3 regions of the Paraclostridium dentum genome follow, and region 3 is predicted to be linked to each of the others. Evidence: predicted binding sites of a transcription regulator. Region 3 holds the regulator's gene; each other region holds the start of a gene.
What was found. Region 3 encodes HrcA, which represses chaperone genes, less so after heat shock. Its sites were predicted from a motif close to TTAGCACTCNNNNNNNNNGAGTGCTAA; they were not measured.

Region 1 (4,501 bases), 790 kb from region 3:
GTAATTAATATTACTCCTAAAAAAAGCACTGATTTTGAAAGTGAATACTATCAAATCAGTGCTTTTTATATTGAATAAAGAGTGAAAAAATTTAATTTCAAGAATTTTGTTTATTATCTATTAATAATGGATATATCTATATATAACACAATAATTTCTTTATATAAAAGAAAACAATTACAGATTAGGAGATATAGATATGGCATTAGAAATGGAAAAATATTTAAAAGTAAGAAAAGCTCAAGGACAAGGAGCTAGAACTGTTGATGAACTTAAAGAAATATCAGATATAGTTATTGAAAACGAAGAAGAACTTAAAGAAGTAGAAACTCTTATAAAAAATGCATGTAAATGTAAGAATGTATCAATCGAAACAATAGTAGAAACAGTAAAAAACGGAGCTGATACAGTTGAAAAAGTTGGAGAAGTAACTAAAGCAGGAACAGGATGCGGAAGATGTAAAGGAATTATATCAAACATAATAGAAAATAAAAGATAATTAATTATGATTTTATTATAGCTTTAAAAAGGGATATGTATTAATGCATATCCCTTTTTAGTTTTAAAGTTTTAGAAAAATAAATTTTAAGAATTATTTAAGATAAAAGAAAGATTACTTTAAGATTTAAATATTAAAATATATTTATAAATTAACTAAGGAGATGATTAAATGAATATTAAGATATATAAAAAATTAGCTATAGTATTAACTTTATCAATTGTTATTTTCAGTGCCACAGGATGTGAGTCATTAGGCTCTTTTAACCTTTTTCAAATATCAGATTCTAATAAAGAATATTCTATATCAAGTATACTAGAAAATGCAGCTTCAACAGTTGAAAATATTACTTCTGATGTAATTGGATTTACAAAAGATTTTATAGGAGATAAAGATTTCAGAGAAAGTGAGATAGAAAAAATTAAAGAAATACCAAATGAAATTAAAAATAATATTGATATATTTGAAAAAAATTCGGATGGTTTTGGATTAAATGAAAATAATATGATTGTTAAATGGGCTTCTGATGTATATCAAACAATTAAAGATTCAATAGGAAATTTAGTAGATAGAATAAAAATTTAAAATAGAATAAATGATAAATTTAAAGCTACACCTTAATTCATTAAGGTGTAGCTTTGTTTTGTATAAGAACATAAAAATAAAAAAATATATTGACAAAGCTAAATCATAAATATATTATATTAATAACAACTTGTTAGCACTCGACTTTATAGAGTGATAATAAAAATAAAATTAGAAATTATTACTTATAAATAATTAATATATATTATAGATAACGGAGGTATTGTGTATATGAATATAGAAAAAATGACAGTAAGAGTACAAAAAGGCTTAAATGAAGCTTTTAATATAGCGGTAAAAAATCACAACCAACAAGTGGATGCAATACATCTATTAAGTGCACTTGTAAACCAAGAAGATGGTCTTATTCCAAATATACTAGAAAAGATGAACGTGTCTGTTGATGCATTTAATAACAGTATAAATTCAGAACTTAATAAATTACCACAAATACATGGTGAAGGGATAAATTCACAAGGAGTAACAGCTACAAGAAAGATAAATGAAATTTTAATTAAAGCAGAAGAAATATCTAAAGAATTTAAAGATGCATATATAAGTGTAGAACATGTCATGATTGCAATAATGGAAGTTGAATCAAAAACAAATATAGGTAAGATATTAAAGCAATACAATATAAATAAGAATGATTTTTTAAATGTACTATCAAAAGTTAGAGGAAATCAAAGAGTAGAAAGTCAAGATCCAGAAGGAACTTATGAAGCATTAGCTAGATATGCTACAAACTTAGTAGAATTAGCTAAGAAAAACAAGTTAGATCCTGTAATAGGAAGAGATGAAGAAATAAGAAGAGTTATAAGAATATTATCAAGAAGAACTAAAAACAATCCTGTATTAATAGGAGAGCCAGGAGTTGGTAAAACAGCCATAGTAGAAGGACTAGCTGAAAGAATAGTTAGAGGCGATGTCCCTGAAGGATTAAAGGATAAAGTAATATTCTCATTAGATATGGGATCTTTAATTGCAGGGGCTAAGTATAGAGGTGAGTTTGAAGAAAGATTAAAAGCAGTTCTTAAAGAGGTTCAAGGTGCAGAAGGTAAGATAATTTTATTTATAGATGAGATACACACAATAGTTGGAGCTGGAAAAACTGATGGAGCAATGGATGCAGGAAACTTAATAAAACCTATGTTAGCTCGTGGAGAACTAAACTGTATAGGAGCAACTACTTTTGATGAGTATAGACAATATATTGAAAAAGACAAGGCTCTTGAAAGACGTTTCCAACCAGTTATGGCTGAAGAACCTAGTGTTAATGATACAATTTCAATACTTCGTGGACTTAAAGAAAGATTTGAAATTCATCATGGAATAAGAATACATGATAATGCTATAGTTGCAGCTGCAAAATTATCTGATAGATATATACAAGATAGATTTTTACCAGATAAAGCTATAGATTTAATAGACGAAGCTGGAGCTATGATTAGAAGTGAGATAGATTCTCTTCCAACAGAGCTTGATACAGTGAGAAGAAAGTTATTAACATTAGAAACAGAAAGAGAAGCATTGCTAAAAGAAAATGATGAGAAAAGTAAAGAAAGACTTGAAAAACTAGGAAAAGAGTTAGCTGAATTAAAATCTAAAAACGACGAAATGACTGCTAAGTATGAAAAAGAGAAAAGTCAAATATTAGAAATAAGAAATTTAAAAGCACAGCTTGATGAAGCTAAAGGAAATGTTGAAAAGTATGAGAGAGAGTATGACTTTAACAAAGCAGCAGAACTAAAATATGGAGTAATACCTAAATTAGAAGAACAAATAAAGGCACATGAAGAAAAAATGCAAGAAAGCTATGAAAATGCTTTATTAAAAGAAGAAGTAACAGAAAATGAAATTTCTCAAATAGTTGCTAAGTGGACAGGGATACCAGTTACTAAACTTGTAGAGGGAGAAAGAGAAAAACTATTAAAGTTAGAAGATGAACTACACAAAAGAGTAATTGGACAAGACGAAGCTGTAACTGCTGTAAGTAATGCGGTAATACGTGCTCGTGCAGGACTTAAAGATGAGAATAAGCCAATAGGTTCATTTATATTCTTAGGACCTACGGGGGTAGGTAAAACAGAGCTTGCTAAAACTCTAGCTAATAACCTATTTGATAGTGAAGACAATATTATAAGAATTGATATGTCAGAATACATGGAAAAACATGCAGTATCAAGACTTATAGGGCCTCCTCCAGGATATGTAGGATATGAGGAAGGTGGACAATTAACAGAAGCTGTAAGAAGAAATCCATATTCTGTATTATTATTTGATGAGATAGAGAAAGCACATGAAGATGTATTTAACTTATTCCTTCAAATATTAGATGATGGAAGACTTACTGACAATAAAGGCAAAACAGTAGATTTTAAAAATACTATCATAATAATGACTTCAAATATAGGTAGCTCATATTTATTAGAAGCTGGAGAAGATATTAATGATGAAGCTAAAGAATTAGTTATGAACGAAATGAAGAGAAGATTTAAGCCAGAATTCTTAAATAGAGTTGATGATATTATAATGTTTAAACCATTAGATAAAGAAGGAATAAAACAAATTATAGACATCTTTATGAAATCTTTAAGAAATAGATTACAAGATAAGAGCATAGAAATTGAAGTTACAGAAAGAGCAAAAGACATAATGGTTAAAGAAGGATATGATCCAATTTACGGAGCTAGACCATTAAAAAGATATATAAGTAATGTACTAGAAACTATGATAGCTAAAAAGTTAATAGCAGGAGAAATATATAACGGATGCACTATAGTAGTTGATGAAGAAAATGAAAATATAAATATATCTGTAAAATAGTTTAATGAAATAAAATTAAAAAGTACTACCTAAAACTTAGGTAGTACTTTTTGTGTGATTTTAAATTTTGAGTGACAAAATTGTAACGCCATATAACTTTAAATATAAACGTACCAAATTTTTTTATGCTAAAATAAAAAAAGAATGTAATTTAAATGGTTAAAAAGAGGGGATTATTATGAAATTTGTATCAATAAGGAAATGTGATGATTATAACTATGAAAATATAAAAAAATCAATAGAGAAAAACTTAGAAGATATTGGCGGAATAGAAAAATATATAAATCCAAATAGCAAAGTATTAATAAAACCAAATTTGCTTATGAAAAAGATACCAGAAGAAGCTACAACAACACATCCAACAGTAGTTAAAGTTGTATGCGAAATGCTTCTTAAATTAAATTGTGAGATAGTAATTGCTGATAGTCCAGGAGGCCCGTATACTACATCAGCTTTAAAAGGTATATACAAATCAACTGGAATGAAAGATATAGCGGATGAATTAGGTGTAACTCTAAACTATGATGTGAGTGAATTAAAAGTAGAAAATGAAAGCTCTAAAGCATTAAGATTTATGGATATAATAACTCC
Region 2 (4,501 bases), 910 kb from region 3:
TACAATTTTTCCCTTTCCTATATTTTCTATAGGTTTATTTTTAATCTTTAATATTCTAGATAAGTCTTCATATTCACAATGTGGATATAAAGATTTAATTTTTTCATATGTTTCTTTTCTACATCTAGTTCCTAATATATTTGAACCTTTTTCGCTCATCTTTTTTATAATTCCCAATATATGTTCATCGCTTTTACCTTCACAGTAAATAACTTCCGGATACCCATTTCTTATTTGTCTATGATGATCGATATTGGCATACCCAATATCCTCATAAGGTAAATCTTTAAGCTTTTCCATAGCTATATCTATATCTATATCATTATTTTTCACTTGCTCTAATAAACCTCTAATATCCATAAGTACCCCCCACTATTCTAAGTTGTTAATATTAATTCTAACACACTAAGCATACCTTTTCCAGTTGATAAAAAACGTAAAAAAGGGATTATATCATTTAGATATAATCCCTTCCTATTTCTATTTCTCTTCATCTCAATAAAGTATTGAACTTGAGTGTAATTATAAGTGTTGATTATATTTGCTGAGTACACGTTGAAGACCACGTTCTTCAGGTCTTTAGTGAACGAAGCAACTATCCTTAATTCCTATCACACCTCAATAAAGTATTGAACTTTTCTAAAAGCGAAGTGTTGATGATATTTGCTAAATAAACGTTAAAGACCGAGTTCTCCAGGTCTTTAGTGCATGAAGCAACTACCCTTAATTTTTCTCACACCTCAGTAAAGTGTTGAACTTTTCTAAAAGCGAAGTGTTGATGATATTTGCTAAATAAACGTTAAAGACCGCGTTCTTCAGGTCTTTAGTGCATGAAGCAATATCATCAACACGAAGCCAAGTATGTCCAAGCTTTACTAACCTACATCATTGGAGGCATTCCCCCACCCATTCCTGGTACTGGATCACTTTCAGGAAGATCTGCAACAGCTGCTTCTGTAGTTAAGAATACACCTGCTATAGATGCTGCATTTTGTAACGCAGTTCTAGTAACCTTAGTTGGGTCAACTATTCCAACTTCAACCATATTCACGTATTTTTCATTTAATGCATCAAATCCTATTTCAGGATCTTCATTTACAACTTTTTGTATTATAACAGCTCCTTCAAGACCAGCATTAATTGCTATTTGTCTTAATGGCTCCTCTAAAGCTCTTCTTATTATCTTAGCTCCTACTTGAAGTTCTCCTTCAAGTTCTTCTATTAACTTATCTACAACTGGTATTACACTAACTAATGCAGTACCACCACCTGCAACTATACCTTCTTCAACAGCTGCTCTTGTAGCATTTAATGCATCTTCTATTCTTAATTTTCTTTCTTTAAGCTCAACTTCTGTAGCTGCTCCAACTTTTATTACAGCAACACCACCTGCAAGTTTAGCTAATCTTTCCATTAATTTTTCTTTATCAAAATCAGAAGTAGTTTGATCTACTTGATGTTTGATTTGACTTACTCTGTCTTCTATAGCTTTTTTATCTCCAGATCCATCTACTATTGTAGTGTTATCTTTAGTTATTTTCACAGATCCAGCTCTACCTAACATAGATATATCAGCATCTTTTAAGTCATATCCTAATTCTTCAGATATAACAGTTCCTCCAGTAAGTATAGCTATATCTTCTAACATAGCCTTTCTTCTATCTCCAAATCCAGGAGCCTTAACTGCAACAACATCAAATACACCTTTTAATTTGTTTATTACTAATGTAGATAAAGCTTCCCCTTCTACATCTTCAGCTATTATTAATAATTTTTTACCTTGTTGTACTATTTGCTCAAGTACAGGTAATATATCTTGTATATTATTTATTTTTCTATCTGTTATTAATATATATGGATCATTTAAAACAGCTTCCATTTTATCAACATCTGTTACCATATATGCTGAAACAAATCCTCTATCAAATTGCATACCTTCAACTGCATCTAACTCTGTATGCATAGTTTTAGACTCTTCAACTGTTATAACTCCATCTTTACCTACTATCTCCATAGCTTCTGCTATTAAGTTACCTACTTCTTCATCTCCTGCAGATATAGAAGCAACTTGAGATATAGATTCTTTAGTTTCTATAGTTCTTGATTGTTTCTTTAATTCTTCAACAGCTACTTCTACAGCTTTTTGAATTCCTTTTCTTAAAAGTACTGGGTTAGATCCAGCAGTTACATTTTTTAACCCTTCTCTTATTATAGCTTGAGCTAAAACTGTAGCAGTTGTAGTTCCATCTCCTGCTACATCATTAGTTTTAGTTGCAACTTCTTTAACTAATTGAGCTCCCATATTTTCAAATCTATCTTCTAATTCTATTTCTTTTGCTATAGTAACTCCATCATTTGTTATAAGTGGAGCCCCAAATTTTTTATCTAATATAACATTTCTTCCTTTTGGACCTAATGTTACCTTAACTGTATCTGCTAATTTGTTTACACCAGCTTCTAAAGCTGTTCTTGAATCTTGTGCGAATTTTATTTCTTTAGCCATATCTCATAATCCTCCCTTTATACTTATTCAACTACCGCTAATATTTCACTTTGTTTTAATATAGTATATTCTTGTCCTTCTAACTTAATTTCTGTTCCTGCATATTTAGAATATATAACTTTATCTCCAATATTTAATTCCATTTTAATTTCTTTACCATCTACTATTCCACCAGGTCCAACTTCTACAACCTCTGCTATCTGAGGTTGTTCTTTAGCTGTTCCAGGTAAAACTATACCACTTGCAGTTTTTTCTTCTGCTTCTACTTTCTTTATTACTACTCTGTCAGCTAATGGTCTTATTTTCATAATTATCCCTCCTAATGAAATCTATGTATTTTATCACTCTATTACTTAGAGTGCTAACAACTTTATAATATATTATATTTGCTTATTTTTCAATACCCTTAATTAATTTTATGCAATTTTTATGCGAGGAAATTTTACTGTTATCGACAAACCTCCTCGCATATTATAAACTTATAAAATTGGTGAAAATAATCTTGCTACTGATTCAACCCATTTTTTTATTAAAGGTCTTTTTTCAAAATCTTTAAGGTGTATTTCTTTACTATTTTTTAAATCCTCATAGAAGTCTTCAGTTATTTTTTTTACTATTTGTTCATCATACATAAATGCATTAATTTCAAAGTTTAGCATAAAACTTCTTAAGTCCATATTTGCAGAACCTGTTGATGCAATCTTATCATCTATAATTACTACTTTAGCGTGTATAAATCCTTTTTTATATAAGTAAACTTTTCCCCCAGACCTTAAAATATCATCAAAATATGAATATGATGCTTGATGTACTATTTTATGATCAGCTATACCAGGGAATATAATTCTTACATCAACGCCTCTTAATGCTGCACTCTTTAATGCTCTTAATAAACTTTCATCTGGTATAAAGTATGGAGTTTCTATATAAACTCTTTCTTTAGCATTACAAATAGCTGAAAAATATGCATAGTGTATAGCTTCCCAGTCACTATCAGGACCTGTTGCTACTACCTGTATCATGCTATTTCCTTTGTAATCTAGTTTAGGGAAATATTTTTCATCAAAGACTGACTTTTGAGTTGTATAATACCAGTCTATTAAAAATACCATTTGTAACATATAAACAGAACTTCCTTCAATTCTTATATGAGTATCACGCCAATATCCAAACTTTTTGTTTTTACCCATATACTCATCGCCTATATTTATACCACCTGTATATCCTATGCATCCATCGATTATAACAATCTTTCTATGATTTCTATAGTTAATTTTCCCTCCCATTAGAGGGAACTTTGCAGGTAAAAAAGGAACTATTTCTATGCCCTCTTTTTTCATCTCTTTAAAGAATTTTCTATGAAACCAAAACCTCCAACATCCTACATCATCATATAAAATTTTTATACTCAGACCTTCTCGAGCTTTTTTTATCAACAAATCCTTAATCTTTCTTCCAATTTCACTATCTTTTATTATGAAGTACTCTAAATGGATATGTTCTTTAGCTTCTTCTATATCTTTTATTAGTCTTTCAAACTTTTCATTCCCATCAATAAATATTTCTACTTTATTATTAGCTGTAAATGGGAACTTTCCTGTGTTTAAAAGCAAACTTATAACTTTCTTTTTTAATCCTTCAGAATCATCTAATTTTGATAACTCTTTATTTTTTATAGCTTCTTGTTCAAGATCTACTAACTCTTCTATTGACCTCAAATTTTGAAATAAATTATTTTCTTTTATATCTGTGGCTAGTTTCTGAGTTTTAAATATTTTTCTTTTTCTTATATTTCGGCCTAGCACCCCATATATAACTAGCCCAATCCCAGGAAGTACCATAAATATTAGTAACCATGCCATAGTCTTAGCTGGATCTCGATTTTCGAGTATTATATTTATAGCAACCACAATACTAGCTAGATAAGATATTCCTACATAACTTAAAACTAGTATGTCTAAAGCACTCATATATCCTCCTTATTTTTATCTTCCTATT
Region 3 (4,501 bases):
ATGGGTATTCTATGTATTAACTTTCATAGGAGTAATGAAGTTAAGAAAAGATCAACCAAACTTAGAAAGACCATACAGAGTGCCTTTATACCCAATAATACCATTAATAGCAATAGCTGGTGGATTATTCGTTATAGTTAACCAATTAATGAATAATACTTTAGTAGCTGCTGGTGGATTAATAGTTACGGCTATAGGGTTACCAGTTTATTCAGTAATGTCAAAAAAACAAAAAAATAATTAATTAATTATTTAAAAATAGATAAAAAAGAGATAGTAATTTTACTATCTCTTTTTTGTGCTTAAGAAAATTATTACGTGGTTTATATAGAAGTTCAATAAAGTAATATTTTATTTGAATTTTAGATTAATAAGATTAGAATAGTTATGTTTTGAGGTATAATATATATAATTATATTTAAATATTAAGGAGTAATTATGTTAGGACTATATATACATGTGCCGTTTTGCGCGCAAAAATGTTATTACTGTGATTTTAACTCGTATAAAATTAATAGTAATCAAAAGAAAGAATATCTAATAAATATAGAAAGAGAAATGAAATTTTATAAAGGTGAATTTAAGGACAAGTGTTTTGATACAGTATTCTTTGGAGGAGGAACTCCAAGTATTTTAACTGTAGATGAACTGAAAGAACTTGTTAATCATATAAATGAGAATTTTAATATAAAAAAAGACGCAGAAATAACTATTGAATGTAATCCAGGAACAATAAATAGAGAAAAGCTTGAAGCTATGAAAAAAATGGGTATAAATAGATTGAGTATAGGACTTCAAGCTACTCAAAATTATCATTTAAAATCTATAGGAAGAATACATACATATGAAGAATTTGAGAAAAACTATTACGATGCATTAGATATAGGATTTAAAAATATAAATATAGATTTAATGTATGCGCTTCCAAACCAAAAAACTCAAGAATGGAAAGATACATTGGATAAAATTATAAAGTTAAATCCGTCACACATATCTGCGTATTCACTTATATTGGAAGAGGGAACGAAGTTATATGATATGTATCAAAATAAGGAATTTGAATTACTAGATGAAGATACAGATATAAATATGTATAACTATACAATAGATATTTTAAAAAGACATGGATATAACCAGTATGAAATATCTAATTATTCAAAAGAAGATTTAGAATGTAAACATAATATTATATATTGGAAGTGTGACAACTATTTAGGGTTAGGGCCAGGAGCGTCAGGATTTATAGGGGATACTAGATATTCAAATATAGAAGACATATGTGAATACAATAAGTGTATTACGCAAAATATAAGGCCTGTTAGTGAAGAAATAGAATTAACAAAAAAAGATAAGATAGAGGAATTTATATTTATGGGACTTAGAATGAATGAAGGGATAAATATAGATGTATTTAAAGAAAGATTTGATACAGATTTTTATGATATATATCAAGAAGTCATGGATAAGCTTATAAAAAGAGAGCTTGTTAGATTTGACGGAAAAAACATTTCTCTAACTCAAAAAGGAAGAGAAATTTCTAATAGTGTGTTCATAGAATTTTTAAATTAATCAAAAAGTGTTGACAAAGCAAATTTAAAGTGATATAAAATATATATAATCTTTTAGCACTCCAACTAAATGAGTGCTAACAAAAGAGGAGGCTTTGGATTATATGGAATTAAATGAAAGAAAACTAAATATCCTTAAAGCTATTGTTAAAGATTATATAGAAACTGCAGAAGCTGTAGGGTCTAGAACTCTTTCTAAAAAGTATGAGTTAGGAGTTAGTGCAGCCACTATAAGAAATGAAATGGCTGACCTAGAAGAATTAGGATATTTGATTCAACCTCATACCTCCTCAGGGAGAATTCCTTCAGAAAAAGGATATAAGTTATATGTTGACTCTTTAATGAGTACATGTGAATTAAATGATATTGAAAAACATTTAATAGAAGAGTCAATAAACCAAAACATGAATTATATGAAAGATTTGATACATGAAACATCTAAGTTGATATCTAGGTTAACTAATTATACAACTATAGCTGTTACTAAAAATACATCAAATATTCAAGTTATAAAACATGTTCAATTGGTTGGATTAGATGAAAAAAGTATGGTTTTAATAATAGTTACAGAAAAAGGGCAAATAAAAAATACTATTATATCAACCAATATACAGATTGATCAATCTAAACTTAATTTAATTTCTGATAATCTTACTAAGAAGCTTTCAGGAAAAAATATAACTGAAATTGATGAAGATTTTCTAAATTATATAAAATATGAAATAACAGAAAACTCTTTATTTATTGATAAGCTTATTGATGCTCTAAACTTCGATTTTGAAGAAAGCAATACAGCAATATCTTTAAGCGGGGCAACTAATATATTCAATTTCCCAGAATTTAGTGATGTTGTTAGAGCTAAAACATTTCTAAATATGCTGGAAGAGAAAGATAATATATCTAGTATGCTTAAATCTAAAGGAATACAAAAAGAAAACCTAAATATAATTATCGGAAGCGATAATGAATGTGAGGTAGCTCAAGATTGTAGTATTATAACTGCAACTTACAATATAGATAAAAATGTAGTAGGTAAAATAAGCTTGATAGGTCCAACAAGGATGGATTATTCAAAAGTATACTCTATATTAAATTACATGGGACTACTACTAAACAAAAAATAGTTAGGGGTGTAAGTTTTGGAAAACAATATACAAGAAGAATTACAAGAAGATATAAAAGATAATGCATCAGAGGAAGTAGAAGAAGTTATCGAAGAAGCTATAGAAGAGGCTACTGAAGCTAAAGAAGTAGATGAAGCTGATGAGAAAGATAGCAAGATAGAAGAACTTACAGATACTCTTCAAAGACTTCAAGCAGAGTACGCAAACTATAGAAGAAGAACTCAACAAGAGAAAGAAACTATGGGTGTATTTGCTAATGAGAAAATATTAAATGAATTAATACCTGTTATGGATAACATGGAAAGAGCTATGGATGCTTGTACAGATAAAGAAGATAACATGTATAAAGGCATAGATATGGTGCAAAAACAATTAAAAGCTACATTTGAAAAATTCGGACTAGAAGAAATAGAAGCTGAAGGTCAAGAATTTGATCCAAACCTACACTTAGCAGTTATGCAAGAATCAGTAGATGGAACACCAGCAAACCAAGTGGTTATGGTTTTACAAAAAGGGTATAAATTAAGTACAAAGGTGCTAAGACCATCAATGGTTAAAGTATCTTGCTAACATAGAATAAAAAAATAAAATTGAATTAATATCAATTAACATATAAATTTTTAAGGAGGATATTAAAATGGGAAAAATAATAGGAATTGACTTAGGAACAACAAACTCTTGTGTTGCAGTATTAGAAGGTGGAGAACCTCAAATAATAGCAAATAGCGAAGGAATGAGAACTACACCATCAGTAGTTGCATTTACAAAAGATGGAGAAAGAATAGTAGGAGAGCCTGCTAAAAGACAAGCAGTTACTAATGCAGATAGAACAATAATATCTATAAAAACTCACATGGGAACTGATTACAAAGTTAATATAGATGGAAAAGATTATAGTCCACAAGAAATATCAGCTATAACATTACAAAAATTAAAATCAGATGCTGAAAGCTACTTAGGGCAACCTGTAACTGAAGCTGTTATAACAGTTCCAGCATACTTTACAGATGCTCAAAGACAAGCAACTAAAGATGCAGGTAGAATAGCAGGACTTGATGTTAAGAGAATAATAAATGAGCCAACTGCAGCTGCACTTGCTTACGGTATGGATAAATTAGATCAAGAAAAGAAAATATTAGTATTTGACTTAGGTGGAGGAACATTTGACGTATCTGTACTAGAAATAGGAGATGGAACTTTTGAAGTTTTAGCTACTGCTGGTAACAACAGATTAGGTGGAGATGACTTTGACCAAGTTATAATAGATTACTTAGCTGAAGAATTCAAAAAATCTGAAGGTGTAGATTTAAGAAATGATAAAATGGCTCTTCAAAGATTAAAAGAAGCTGCTGAGAAAGCTAAAAAAGAATTATCTTCAACAATGAGTACAAATATAAACTTACCTTTCATAACAGCTACAGCTGAAGGACCAAAACATCTTAACATAGATTTATCAAGAGCTAAGTTTGATGAGTTAACAGCAAGCTTAGTAGAAAAAACTATGGAACCAACTAGAAGAGCATTACAAGATGCTGGACTTTCAACTTCTGATATAGATGATGTATTATTAGTAGGAGGATCTACAAGAATACCAGCTGTTCAAGAAGCTGTTAAGAAATTCATAGGAAAAGAACCTCACAAAGGTATAAACCCAGATGAATGTGTTGCTGCAGGTGCTGCTATACAAGGTGGAGTTTTAGCTGGAGATGTTAAAGATTTATTACTTCTAGACGTTACTCCATTATCTTTAGGAATAGAAACTATGGGTAATGTAATGACTAAGATAATAGAAAGAAATACAACAATACC

Region 1: clpB (ATP-dependent chaperone ClpB) is a predicted target of HrcA. The motif match lies at 1,218-1,244, and genes of this name have one in related genera.
Region 2: ACN6I1_RS13410 (co-chaperone GroES) is a predicted target of HrcA. The motif match lies at 2,842-2,868, and genes of this name have one in related genera.

The regions. Positions count from the first base shown of each region.
Region 1 is NZ_CP183813.1:1,367,655-1,372,155, forward strand. It holds gene ACN6I1_RS06100 ((2Fe-2S)-binding protein) at 200-499, shown strand; gene ACN6I1_RS06105 (hypothetical protein) at 671-1,084, shown strand; gene clpB (ATP-dependent chaperone ClpB) at 1,316-3,910, shown strand; gene ACN6I1_RS06115 (DUF362 domain-containing protein) at 4,089-4,501, shown strand, end outside.
Region 2 is NZ_CP183813.1:2,876,160-2,880,660, forward strand. It holds gene larB (nickel pincer cofactor biosynthesis protein LarB) at 1-360, opposite strand, end outside; gene groL (chaperonin GroEL) at 881-2,503, opposite strand; gene ACN6I1_RS13410 (co-chaperone GroES) at 2,527-2,811, opposite strand; gene cls (cardiolipin synthase) at 2,983-4,473, opposite strand; gene ACN6I1_RS13420 (DNA-3-methyladenine glycosylase family protein) at 4,489-4,501, opposite strand, start outside.
Region 3 is NZ_CP183813.1:580,179-584,679, forward strand. It holds gene ACN6I1_RS02545 (APC family permease) at 1-244, shown strand, start outside; gene hemW (radical SAM family heme chaperone HemW) at 439-1,569, shown strand; gene hrcA (heat-inducible transcriptional repressor HrcA) at 1,673-2,692, shown strand; gene grpE (nucleotide exchange factor GrpE) at 2,708-3,262, shown strand; gene dnaK (molecular chaperone DnaK) at 3,330-4,501, shown strand, end outside.